Regions from separate parts of the Streptomyces sp. PTL18 genome, predicted to be linked through region 1. Evidence: riboswitches for the same ligand, from Rfam matches in the RefSeq annotation. Region 1 holds a riboswitch; the other holds the start of a gene.
What was found. A riboswitch is a leader RNA that binds a small molecule or an ion and turns the genes downstream of it on or off. The one in region 1 is predicted to bind thiamine pyrophosphate.
Positions count from the first base shown of each region.

Region 1 (4,806 bases):
GCAGGTTAGCCAGGGGGCGTCGGTCCCCCAACCGGACGGCCGGTATTTGCCCGAATTGTCGACTTGTTGTCCACCCATCGGACAATGCGGCGCAGGACCGGCCTCCGCCACGCGCCTACGCGGTGCGCAGCCGCTTGGCGAACTCGGCCGCCGCCGCGCCGGGGTCGTCCGCCTCCGTGATCGCGCGGACCACCACCACACGGCGGGCGCCCGCCTCCAGCACCTGGTCCAGGTTGCCGAGGTCGATGCCTCCGATGGCGAACCAGGGGCGGTCGGTGCCGAGCGCGGCGGTGTGGCGGACCAGACCGAGGCCGGGGGCGGGGCGACCGGGCTTGGTGGGGGTGGGCCAGCAGGGGCCGGTGCAGAAGTAGTCCACACCCTCCTGGACGGCGGCCGCCCCGGCCTCCGCCTCGGTGTGTGTGGAGCGGCCCATGAGGATGTCGTCGCCGAGGACGGCGCGGGCCGCGGGGACGGGGAGGTCGCCCTGGCCGAGGTGCAGGATGTCGGGGCGGGCGGCGTGGGCGATGTCCGCGCGGTCGTTCACCGCGAGGAGCTTGCCGTGGCGGGCGCAGGCCTCGGCGAAGACCTGCAGGTGCTCCAGCTCCTCGGCGGCCTCCAGGCCCTTGTCGCGCAGCTGCACGATGTCGACGCCCCCGGCGAGGACCGCGTCGAGGAACTCGGCGAGGTCGCCCCGGCTCTTGCGGGCGTCCGTGCACAGGTAGACGCGGGCGTCGGCGAGCCGGGCGGTGCGGGTGGTGTCGGGCACGGTGGTGCTCCCCCGTTGTCGGTGGCGTACGGGCCGCTGCCGGGCGCGGCCGGCCGGGGCCGGAGCGCTTCTCGATGGACGGCGGCCCGTACGCGGACGGTTGTTTGTGTGCGGCCTGACCGGACGGAATCGGTCCGATCTGGTCAGGTGGAGTCGGGTCGGATCGAACCACGTCTCGATCAGGCCGGATCGGATCAGACGGCAAGCGCCTGGGCGCGGCGCTTCACCTCCGTGCCGCGATTCTCGCTGAGAGCCTGCGCGGGGGTACCGGGCAGGGTCGGGTCGGGGGTGAAGAGCCACTCGATCATCTCTTCGACCGTGAAGCCGTCGTCCCGCAGCAGGGTCAGGGTGCCGGACAGGCCCTTGACCACCTTGTCCTCGTCGATGAAGGCGGCGGGGACGTGCAGCGCCTTGTTCTCGCCTCGGCGGACGGCGATGAGCTGGCCCTCCTTGACCAGCTGCCGTACGCGGGTCACCTCGACACCGAGCATTTCGGCGATGTCGGGCAGGGTGAGCCAGGCGGGGACGAGAGCATCGATCTTTGCGTCAATCTCGGTCACGGGATCAAGCGTGCCATCCGGGACCGACAGTCGGAAGCGGGGCGCCTCCGGCGGGGTTACCCGGAGCGGGTGGCCTGCCGCCGGACGGGGGGTGGCGCGGCGGGTGGGTCGTGGAGTCCGGGCCGCCGTCGAAGCCGGTCGTCGGCCCCTACGCCGTCGCCTCCTTCAGCGGACGGGACGGGTCCGACAGGAGGGCCGGGTCCATGGGGGCACCCGATTCGATCAGGCGCCGGCCTTGCGCGAGGTCCCGGGGGCGGCCCACGGCCAGCAGGGCGACCAGGCGTCCCGAGCGCAGCCAGCAGACCGTCCAGGCCGCGCCCTCGGGATCGCCGCGCCACACGGTCGTGTCGGCGGACGCGTGGTGGCCCACGTACTGGACGAACCGGCCGAACTGCTCCGACCAGAAGTACGGCACCGGGTCGTACGCCGCCGGCGTCTGCCCGACGATGTTCGCGGCGACCGTGCGCGGCCCCTGAAGGGCGTTGTCCCAGTGGTGGACGAGCAGCCGCTCCTCGTAGCGGCCCGACGGGAAGGACGCGCAGTCGCCGACCGCGTAGACGTCCGGCACGGAGGTGCGCAGATGGTCGTCGGCCTGCACCTCGCCGTGCACGCCCAGCTCGATCCCGGACCCGGCCAGCCATGCCGTGGCGGGCCGGGCCCCGATGCCCACCACCACCGCCCCGGCCGGCACCCGGGAGCCGTCGTCCAGGACCACCGCGCCCGGCTCGACGCGCTCCACGCGCGCGTGCGTGCGCAGCTCGGTCCCACTGTCCGCGTACCAGGCCGCCATCGGCGCCGCGACCGCCGCCGGCAGCGCTCCCGCGAGCGGCCGGTCCGCGGCCTCCACCACGGTCACCGCGCAGCCCGCCTCGCGGGCCGCGGTGGCGAACTCGGCACCGATCCAGCCCGCGCCCACGACCACGATGTCGTGCTGCCGGGCCAGCACCGGGCGCAGCCGCTCGGCGTCGTCCAGCGTGCGCAGCAGATGCACCCCGGGGACGCCTTCCGCACCCGGCAGCTGAACGGGCTCGGCACCGGTCGCGACGACCAGGACGTCGTACGGGACGGGTCCCCGCTCGGTGTCCAGCTCATGGTCCCCGGGCCGCAGGCCCGTCGCCTCGCGGCCCAGCTGCAGCTCGATGCCCAGCGCCTCGAAGTCGACGTCGAAGGCGGAGCCCTCGGCCTTGCCGAGCAGCACGGCCTTGGACAGCGGCGGCCTGTCGTACGGCTGGTGCGGCTCCGCGCCGACCAGTGTCACGCTGCCGGTGAAGCCCTGTTCCCGCAGGGCGACCGCGGTCTGCACCCCGGCCATGCCCGCGCCCACGACGACGACGCGCCGTGCCGTGCCGCCCCGTGCCTGCGTCTGCTCGCTCACCTGATCACCATAGACAACTGACGGATTGTCAGTCAGGGGGCGTGCTGGGTGACGTCCTGCACAGCCGTCGGGCGACCGGAGGCTGTCTTACGAGGGCGGTGCCGCGAGGGCTAGGGTTGCCACCGTAAGCACTCGCGGGAGCCCGGACGTACCGGGCTGAGAGGGCGGCTGGGACGGCCTCCGACCGTACGAACCTGATCCGGGTCATGCCGGCGAAGGGAGGGGCTGGACACCCATGTCGCGTACACCGGACGAACCGTCGGCACCGCACGCACCGCCGACCGTGCCGGACGTCCTCGTCATCGGGGGTGGGATCATCGGGCTCGTGACCGCCTGGCGGGCGGCACAGCGCGGGTTCGCCACCGCCGTGGTGGACCCGGAGCCGGGCGGCGGAGCCGCGCAGGTGGCCGCCGGAATGCTCGCCGCCGTCACCGAGCTGCACTACGGCGAGCAGACGCTGCTGGCCCTGAATCTCGCCTCCGCGCGCCGCTACCCGGACTTCGCCGCCGAGCTGACCGAGGCCACCGGCCGGGATCTCGGCTACCGCCGCTGCGGCACGCTCGCCGTCGCGCTCGACGCCGACGACCGCGCCGAGCTGCGCGAACTGCATGCGCTCCAGCAGCGCTCGGGCCTGACGTCGGAGTGGCTGAGCGGGCGCGAGTGCCGCCGCCTGGAGCCGATGCTCGCGCCGGGCGTGCGCGGGGGGCTCAGGGTCGACGGGGACCACCAGATCGACCCGCGCCGCCTGGCCGCGGCCCTGGTGACGGCCTGCGAACGTGCCGGCGTGGTCTTCCACCGGGTGTGGGCCGAGCGGCTCGCGGTCGTGCGGGGGCGGGCGGCCGGGGTCAGGACCGCCGACGGCACCGAGCTCGCGGCCGGGCAGGTCGTCCTCGCCGCGGGCAGCCTCAGCGGGCGGCTCGCCGGCGTCCCGGACGACGTGCTGCCGCCCGTGCGCCCCGTGAAGGGGCAGGTGCTGCGGCTGACCGTGCCCGAGCGGTACGCGCCGTTCCTGAGCCGTACCGTGCGGGCCGTCGTCCGCGGCGGCGCGATCTACCTGGTGCCGCGCGAGAACGGCGAACTGGTGGTGGGCGCGACCAGCGAGGAGCTGGGCTGGGACACCGCGGTCACCGCGGGCGGGGTGTACGAGCTGCTGCGGGACGCGCACGAGCTGGTGCCCGGGATCACCGAGCTGCCGCTCACCGAGACCCGGGCGGGTCTGCGGCCCGGCTCCCCGGACAACGCGCCGCTGCTCGGCCCCACGGAGCTGGACGGCCTGCTGCTGGCCACCGGGCACTACCGCAACGGCGTCCTGCTCACCCCGGTCACCGGCGACGTCATGGCGCACGTGCTCACCACCGGTGAGCTCCCTGAGGAGGCCCGCCCCTTCACGCCCCGGCGTTTCACCGCCGCCGCACTCACGGAGCAGCCCATATGAACATCTCGGTCAACGGGGAGACCCACGAGGTCGCCCCCGGTGTCGCGCTCGACGCGGTGGTGCGGAGCCTGACCGCCGCCCCCTCGGGCGTGGCCGCCGCCGTCAACGAAACCGTCGTCCCGCGCGCCCAGTGGGCGTCGACGTCCCTCTCGGAGGGTGATCGCGTCGAGGTCCTCACCGCCGTCCAAGGAGGCTGACCCATGGCTGACGATCCCTTCGTCCTCGGAGGCACGACCTACTCGTCCCGGCTGATCATGGGGACCGGTGGTGCGCCCAGCCTGGACGTGCTGGAGCGGGCGCTGACGGCGTCCGGTACGGAGCTGACGACGGTGGCGATGCGCCGCGTCGACGCCTCGGTGCACGGCTCGGTCCTGTCCGTACTCGACAAGCTGGGCATCCGGGTACTGCCGAACACCGCGGGCTGCTTCACCGCGGGCGAGGCCGTGCTCACCGCCCGCCTCGCGCGCGAGGCGCTCGGCACGGATCTGGTCAAGCTGGAGGTCATCGCCGACGAGCGGACCCTGCTGCCGGACCCGATCGAGCTGCTGGAGGCGGCCGAGACACTGGTGGACGACGGTTTCACCGTGCTGCCGTACACGAACGACGACCCGGTGCTCGCCCGCAGGCTGGAGGACGCCGGCTGCGCCGCGATCATGCCGCTCGGCTCCCC
Region 1 covers NZ_JCAJZO010000006.1:282,305-287,110, reverse strand. Annotated here, with positions in the region: gene thiE (thiamine phosphate synthase) at 116-766, opposite strand; gene AC5WS8_RS14500 (Rv2175c family DNA-binding protein) at 961-1,326, opposite strand; gene AC5WS8_RS14495 (NAD(P)/FAD-dependent oxidoreductase) at 1,475-2,701, opposite strand; TPP riboswitch at 2,826-2,939, shown strand; gene thiO (glycine oxidase ThiO) at 2,937-4,136, shown strand; gene thiS (sulfur carrier protein ThiS) at 4,133-4,333, shown strand; gene AC5WS8_RS14480 (thiazole synthase) at 4,337-4,806, shown strand, end outside.

Region 2 (4,806 bases), on a different contig from region 1:
GCGACCCGGGCAGCGCCCGTCGCACGCCTTCCCGCACCCGGTCCCGGCCCCGGTCCGGTACCGAAGGTGCCGCCCCCCGGGGTCGCCGACACCTCGGCGACCGCCGGATGAAATCTTCGCCGGAACCGCAGAAAGCGCGTTCCCCGGAGCTCCTCGGCCGCGTATTTTGACATGTGCGCAACATTCCCCCGTCACCCCCCAGGAGCCGTCCCCATGCGCAGACTCCTCGCCACCCTCGCGGCGGCTGCCGCCGCGTTCGGCGGTCTCACGGCCACCGCGCCCAGCGCGGCGGCGGCCGACTCGGGCACGTTCAACGTGCTCAGCTACAACGTCGCCGGCCTGCCCGAGGGCATCTCCAGCGCGCCGACACCGCGCCAGTCGAGCACCACGACCATCGGCTCGCGGCTCGGCCCCTACGACATCGTCCATGTGCAGGAGGACTTCAACTACCACTCATACCTGTACGCCTCGGACTCCCACCCGTACCGCACGCCCACCAGCGGCGGCGCCGGCATCGGCAGCGGACTCAACACGCTGTCCGCGATCCCCTACGACACCGACGACTTCGAGCGCGTGCACTGGAACTCGTGCCAGTACGACTCGGGCGACTGCCTCACTCCCAAGGGTTTCACGTTCATGCGGGAGCGCCTGGCCGAGGGCGTCTACGTGGACTTCTACAACCTCCACACCAACGCGGGGACGAACGACGGCGACCTGGCCTCGCGCGCGGACAACCTCAACCAGCTGACCGACTTCATCAGGACCCACTCCGCGGGCAACGCCGTCGTCGTCATGGGCGACACCAACACCCGCTACACGCGCTCCGGCGACACGATCGCCGAGTTCGCCACCGCGAACGGCCTCACCGACGCCTGGGTCCGGCTGGTGCGCGGCGGCACCCCGCCCGCCAAGGGCAGCGACCCTCTGCTGTGCGACGAGAACGCGGTCACCGACAGCTGCGAGGTAGTCGACAAGATCCTCTACCGGGGCAGCAAGCCGGTCTCGCTCGACGCCACCGCGTACACCAACGAGCACGCCCAGTTCCTCACCGGCGACGGCAAGATGCTCTCCGACCACGACCCGATCACGGCGACCTTCCGCTGGGCGCGCAACTCCGCCTTCCGGCTCAGCGACCGGTTCGGCGGACCGCACGGTGACTACTTCAACGACATCACCGGCGTCCCGGCCGGCGCCCGGGCGACCGGCATCTCGCTGCGCAGCGGCTCCCGTGTCGACCGGATCGGCGTGACGCTGACGGACGGCACCACGCTCGCCCACGGCGGCACGGGCGGCACGGCGTCCTCGCTGGCACTGGGCAGCGACGAGTACGTGACGAGTGCGCAGTTGTGCGAGGGCCCGTACGACGGTCACACGAGGATCTTCTTCGCGAAGTTCACGACCAATCTGGGCCGCAGCCTGGCGGGCGGCACCACGACGTCCGACTGCGTGACCCGTACGGCGCCCCCCGGCTGGCAGATCGCGGGCTTCCACGGGCGCTCCGGCGACGAGGTCGACAAGATCGGCTTCATCTACACCCGGCGCTGACCCGCCGGCACGACATCCCGAGGGCCGCTGACCCGGCAGCGGCCCTTGCGTGTGGCTGATTCCCGTCCTCGGGTTAGTCTTGCCGCCGTACCGGACACGGGGTGCCCGCTCTGCGGGCTGAGATCACACCCGTCGAACCTGAACCAGTTCGCACTGGCGGAGGGATGTCTTTCATGCCATCGGCGCATGTCTCGGGCGGGCTGCCCACCGGCGGCCGGTGCACCGTCTTCGACGGGCGGATGCCGACCGCTCCCGGCGACCTCAGGGTGGAGGGGCACGGCATCGAGCCGGTCCCCGAGACGAATCGTTACGGCGGGGCGGGCCGGCTGTTCACCGTGTGGTTCGCCCCCAACCTGACCATGACCGGCGTCTTCACCGGGACCATCGGTATCGCGCTCGGCCTGGACTTCACCACCGCGCTCGCCGCCGTCGTCCTCGGCACGGTGCTGGGCGCCGTGCCCACCTCCTACCTGAGCACCTGGGGCAGCCGCACGGGAGCCGGCCAGCTGCCGCTCGCCCGGCTGGCGTTCGGACGCGCCGTGGTGGTGCCCGGGGTGCTGCAGTGGCTGTCCTCGATCGCCTGGGACGCGCTGATCGGGCTGTTCGGCGGGGACGCGCTGGCACGGCTCGCCGGCTGGCCGTTCTGGCTGGGCGTGCTGGTGGTGATGCTGGCGCAGGGAGCCCTCGGGGTCCTCGGCTACGAGGCGATCCACCGGCTGCAGATCGTCATGACGTTCGTGCTGGCGGCCGCGTTCGCGCTGATCGCCCTGCGCATGGCGGGCAGCGTGCACCCCGCCTGGACGGGCACCGCGCACGGCGCGGACCGGGTCGGCGCCTTCGTGCTGACCAGCACCATCGCCCTCAGCCTGTCGCTGTCCTGGGCGCCGTACGCCAGCGACTTCAGCCGCTATCTGCCGCGCGCCACCTCACGCGCCCGGATGTTCTGGTGCACGCTGCTCGGCCTCGTGGTGTCCTTCGTGGCCGTGCAGGTCCTCGGGCTGTGGGGCGCCTCGGTGCTCACCGACCAGACGGCCGCGGGCGTGGACCATGTGCTGGGCGGTGGCGCGGCCGGTGCCTTCGGGCTGCTGGCCGTGGCGCTGGCGGCGCTCGCCAGCAACGCGATGAACGACTACAGCGGCTCACTGGCGTTGCAGACCGTCGGGGTTCGCCTGCCGCGTCCGTTGGCAGCGGCCCTCGCCGTGGTGCTGGGCTTCCCCCTGGTGCTGTGGATGCACGCGGCGAACACCACCGCCCGCTTCCAGAACGTGCTGCTGTTCGTCAGCTACTGGATCCCCGGCTTCGTGGCGATCGTGGTCGTCGACTGGCTGGTGCGGCGCGGCACCGCGGTCGACCTCGCCGCCGCGACCGCCCGGCCTCGTTCCGGATGGCCGCCGCTGCTGGCGTTCGCCGGCGCCTTCGCCGCAGCGGTGCCGTTCATGGACACCGGCCTGTACACGGGCCCGGCCGCCCACGCGCTGCACGGCGGCGACATCTCCTACTACGTGGCGTTCCTGGTCGCCCTCGCGCTCTACGCACCGCTGCGCGTACGAGAGACCAGTCGCCCGCGTGCCCGAGAGGAGGGCCGCGCATGACCGCGCCGCCCCGTGTTCTGACCATCGCCGGCTCCGACTCCGGCGGTGGCGCCGGGATCCAGGCCGACCTGAAGACCATGCTGGCGCTCGGCGCCCACGGGATGAGCGTGATCACCGCGGTGACCGCGCAGAACTCGGTGGGCGTGCAGGGTGCCTGGGAACTGCCGGTGGAGGCGGTGCGCGCCCAGTACCGCAGCGTCGTCGACGACATCGGCGTACAGGCGGTCAAGACGGGCATGCTCGCCTCGCCCGCGCTGGTCGAGGCGGTCGCCGAGTTGCTCGCGGACGCACCCGCACCGGTCGTCGTGGACCCGGTGAGCGTCTCCAAGCACGGGGACCGGCTGCTCGCCGACGACGCCCTGGACGCCGTACGGACCCGGCTGCTGCCGCTCGCCACGGTGACGACGCCCAATCTGGACGAGGTCGCGGAGCTGACCGGCGTCTCGGCGACCGACGAGGCCGGCATGCGCCGCGCGGCCGACCGCCTGCTGGCCTACGGGCCCCGGTGGGTGCTCGTCAAGGGCGGGCACCTGCCGGGCGAGGCCACCGACCTGCTCACGGACGGCCGGCGGGAACACTGGCTGCGGGCACCGCGCCACGACAACCGGCACACCCACGGCACGGGCTGCACCCTCGCCTCGGCCCTCGCGGTCGGTCTCGCGCAGGGCCTCACGGTGCCCGACGCGGTGCGGCAGGCCAAGGAGTACGTCACGGAGGCGATCGCGGCGGGCTTCGCGCTCGGCGCCGGCATCGGACCGGTGGACCACGGCTGGAGGCTGCGCGCGCGCACGTGACGGCGGCCGGGGAGAGGCGCCCGCGCGCACGACACGGCAGCCCGGAAGACACCCCCACGCACACGACACGGCAGCCCGGAAGACACCCCCACGCATACAAGGGAGCCTCGGGTCAGAGCGTCTCGGACGGATCTGGTGTGATGGACGAGCACCGCCGATCCTTTCGCGTAAGGACCGAACCCTGAACCCCCCGCTCGCCGAGGCTCTCTCCGTCCTGCTCCTCGTCGCCGTCCTGGCCGGCGCGGTGGTGCGTCCCTTCGAACTGCCGGAGGCCGTCTGGGCCGTTCCGGCCGCCGGGATCGCGATCCTCACCGGCGCCATCTCCCTGGACCACGCCCGGGCCGAGGCCGAGCGCCTCGGCCCGGTGGTCGGCTTTCTGGCGGCCGTGCTGGTGCTGGCCCACTTCTGTGACGTCGACGGCCTGTTCCAGGCCTGCGGCGCATGGATGGCGCGCTGGGCGGCGGGCCGTCCCGGAAGGTTGCTGACCGCGGTGTTCGTCCTCGCCTCGTTGATCACCGCGGTGCTCAGCCTGGACGCCACCGTCGTGCTGCTGACGCCCGTCGTGTTCGCCACCGCGGCCAGGATGGGCTCCCGCCCGAAGCCGCACCTGTACGCCTGCACCCATCTGTCGAACACGGCGTCGCTGCTGCTGCCGGTCTCCAATCTGACCAACCTGCTCGCGTTCGGCGCGGCCGGGCTGAGCTTCACCCGCTTCGCCGCGTTGATGGTTCTGCCGTGGCTGGTGGCGGTGGCCGTCGAGTACGTCGTCTTCCGGCGCTTCTTCCGCCACGACCTGGACGCGGGGGCCACCGGGGAGGGGCACGGCGAGCCGCCGAGACTGCCGCTGTTCGCCCTGGTGACGGTCGCCTGCACGC
Region 2 covers NZ_JCAJZO010000019.1:135,349-140,154, forward strand. Annotated here, with positions in the region: gene AC5WS8_RS29020 (jacalin-like lectin) at 214-1,545, shown strand; TPP riboswitch at 1,633-1,727, shown strand; gene AC5WS8_RS29025 (purine-cytosine permease family protein) at 1,719-3,137, shown strand; gene thiD (bifunctional hydroxymethylpyrimidine kinase/phosphomethylpyrimidine kinase) at 3,134-3,931, shown strand; gene AC5WS8_RS29035 (arsenic transporter) at 4,113-4,806, shown strand, end outside.
Region 2: linked by a shared signal. The riboswitch ahead of AC5WS8_RS29025 (purine-cytosine permease family protein) and the one ahead of thiO (glycine oxidase ThiO) in region 1 are both predicted to bind thiamine pyrophosphate.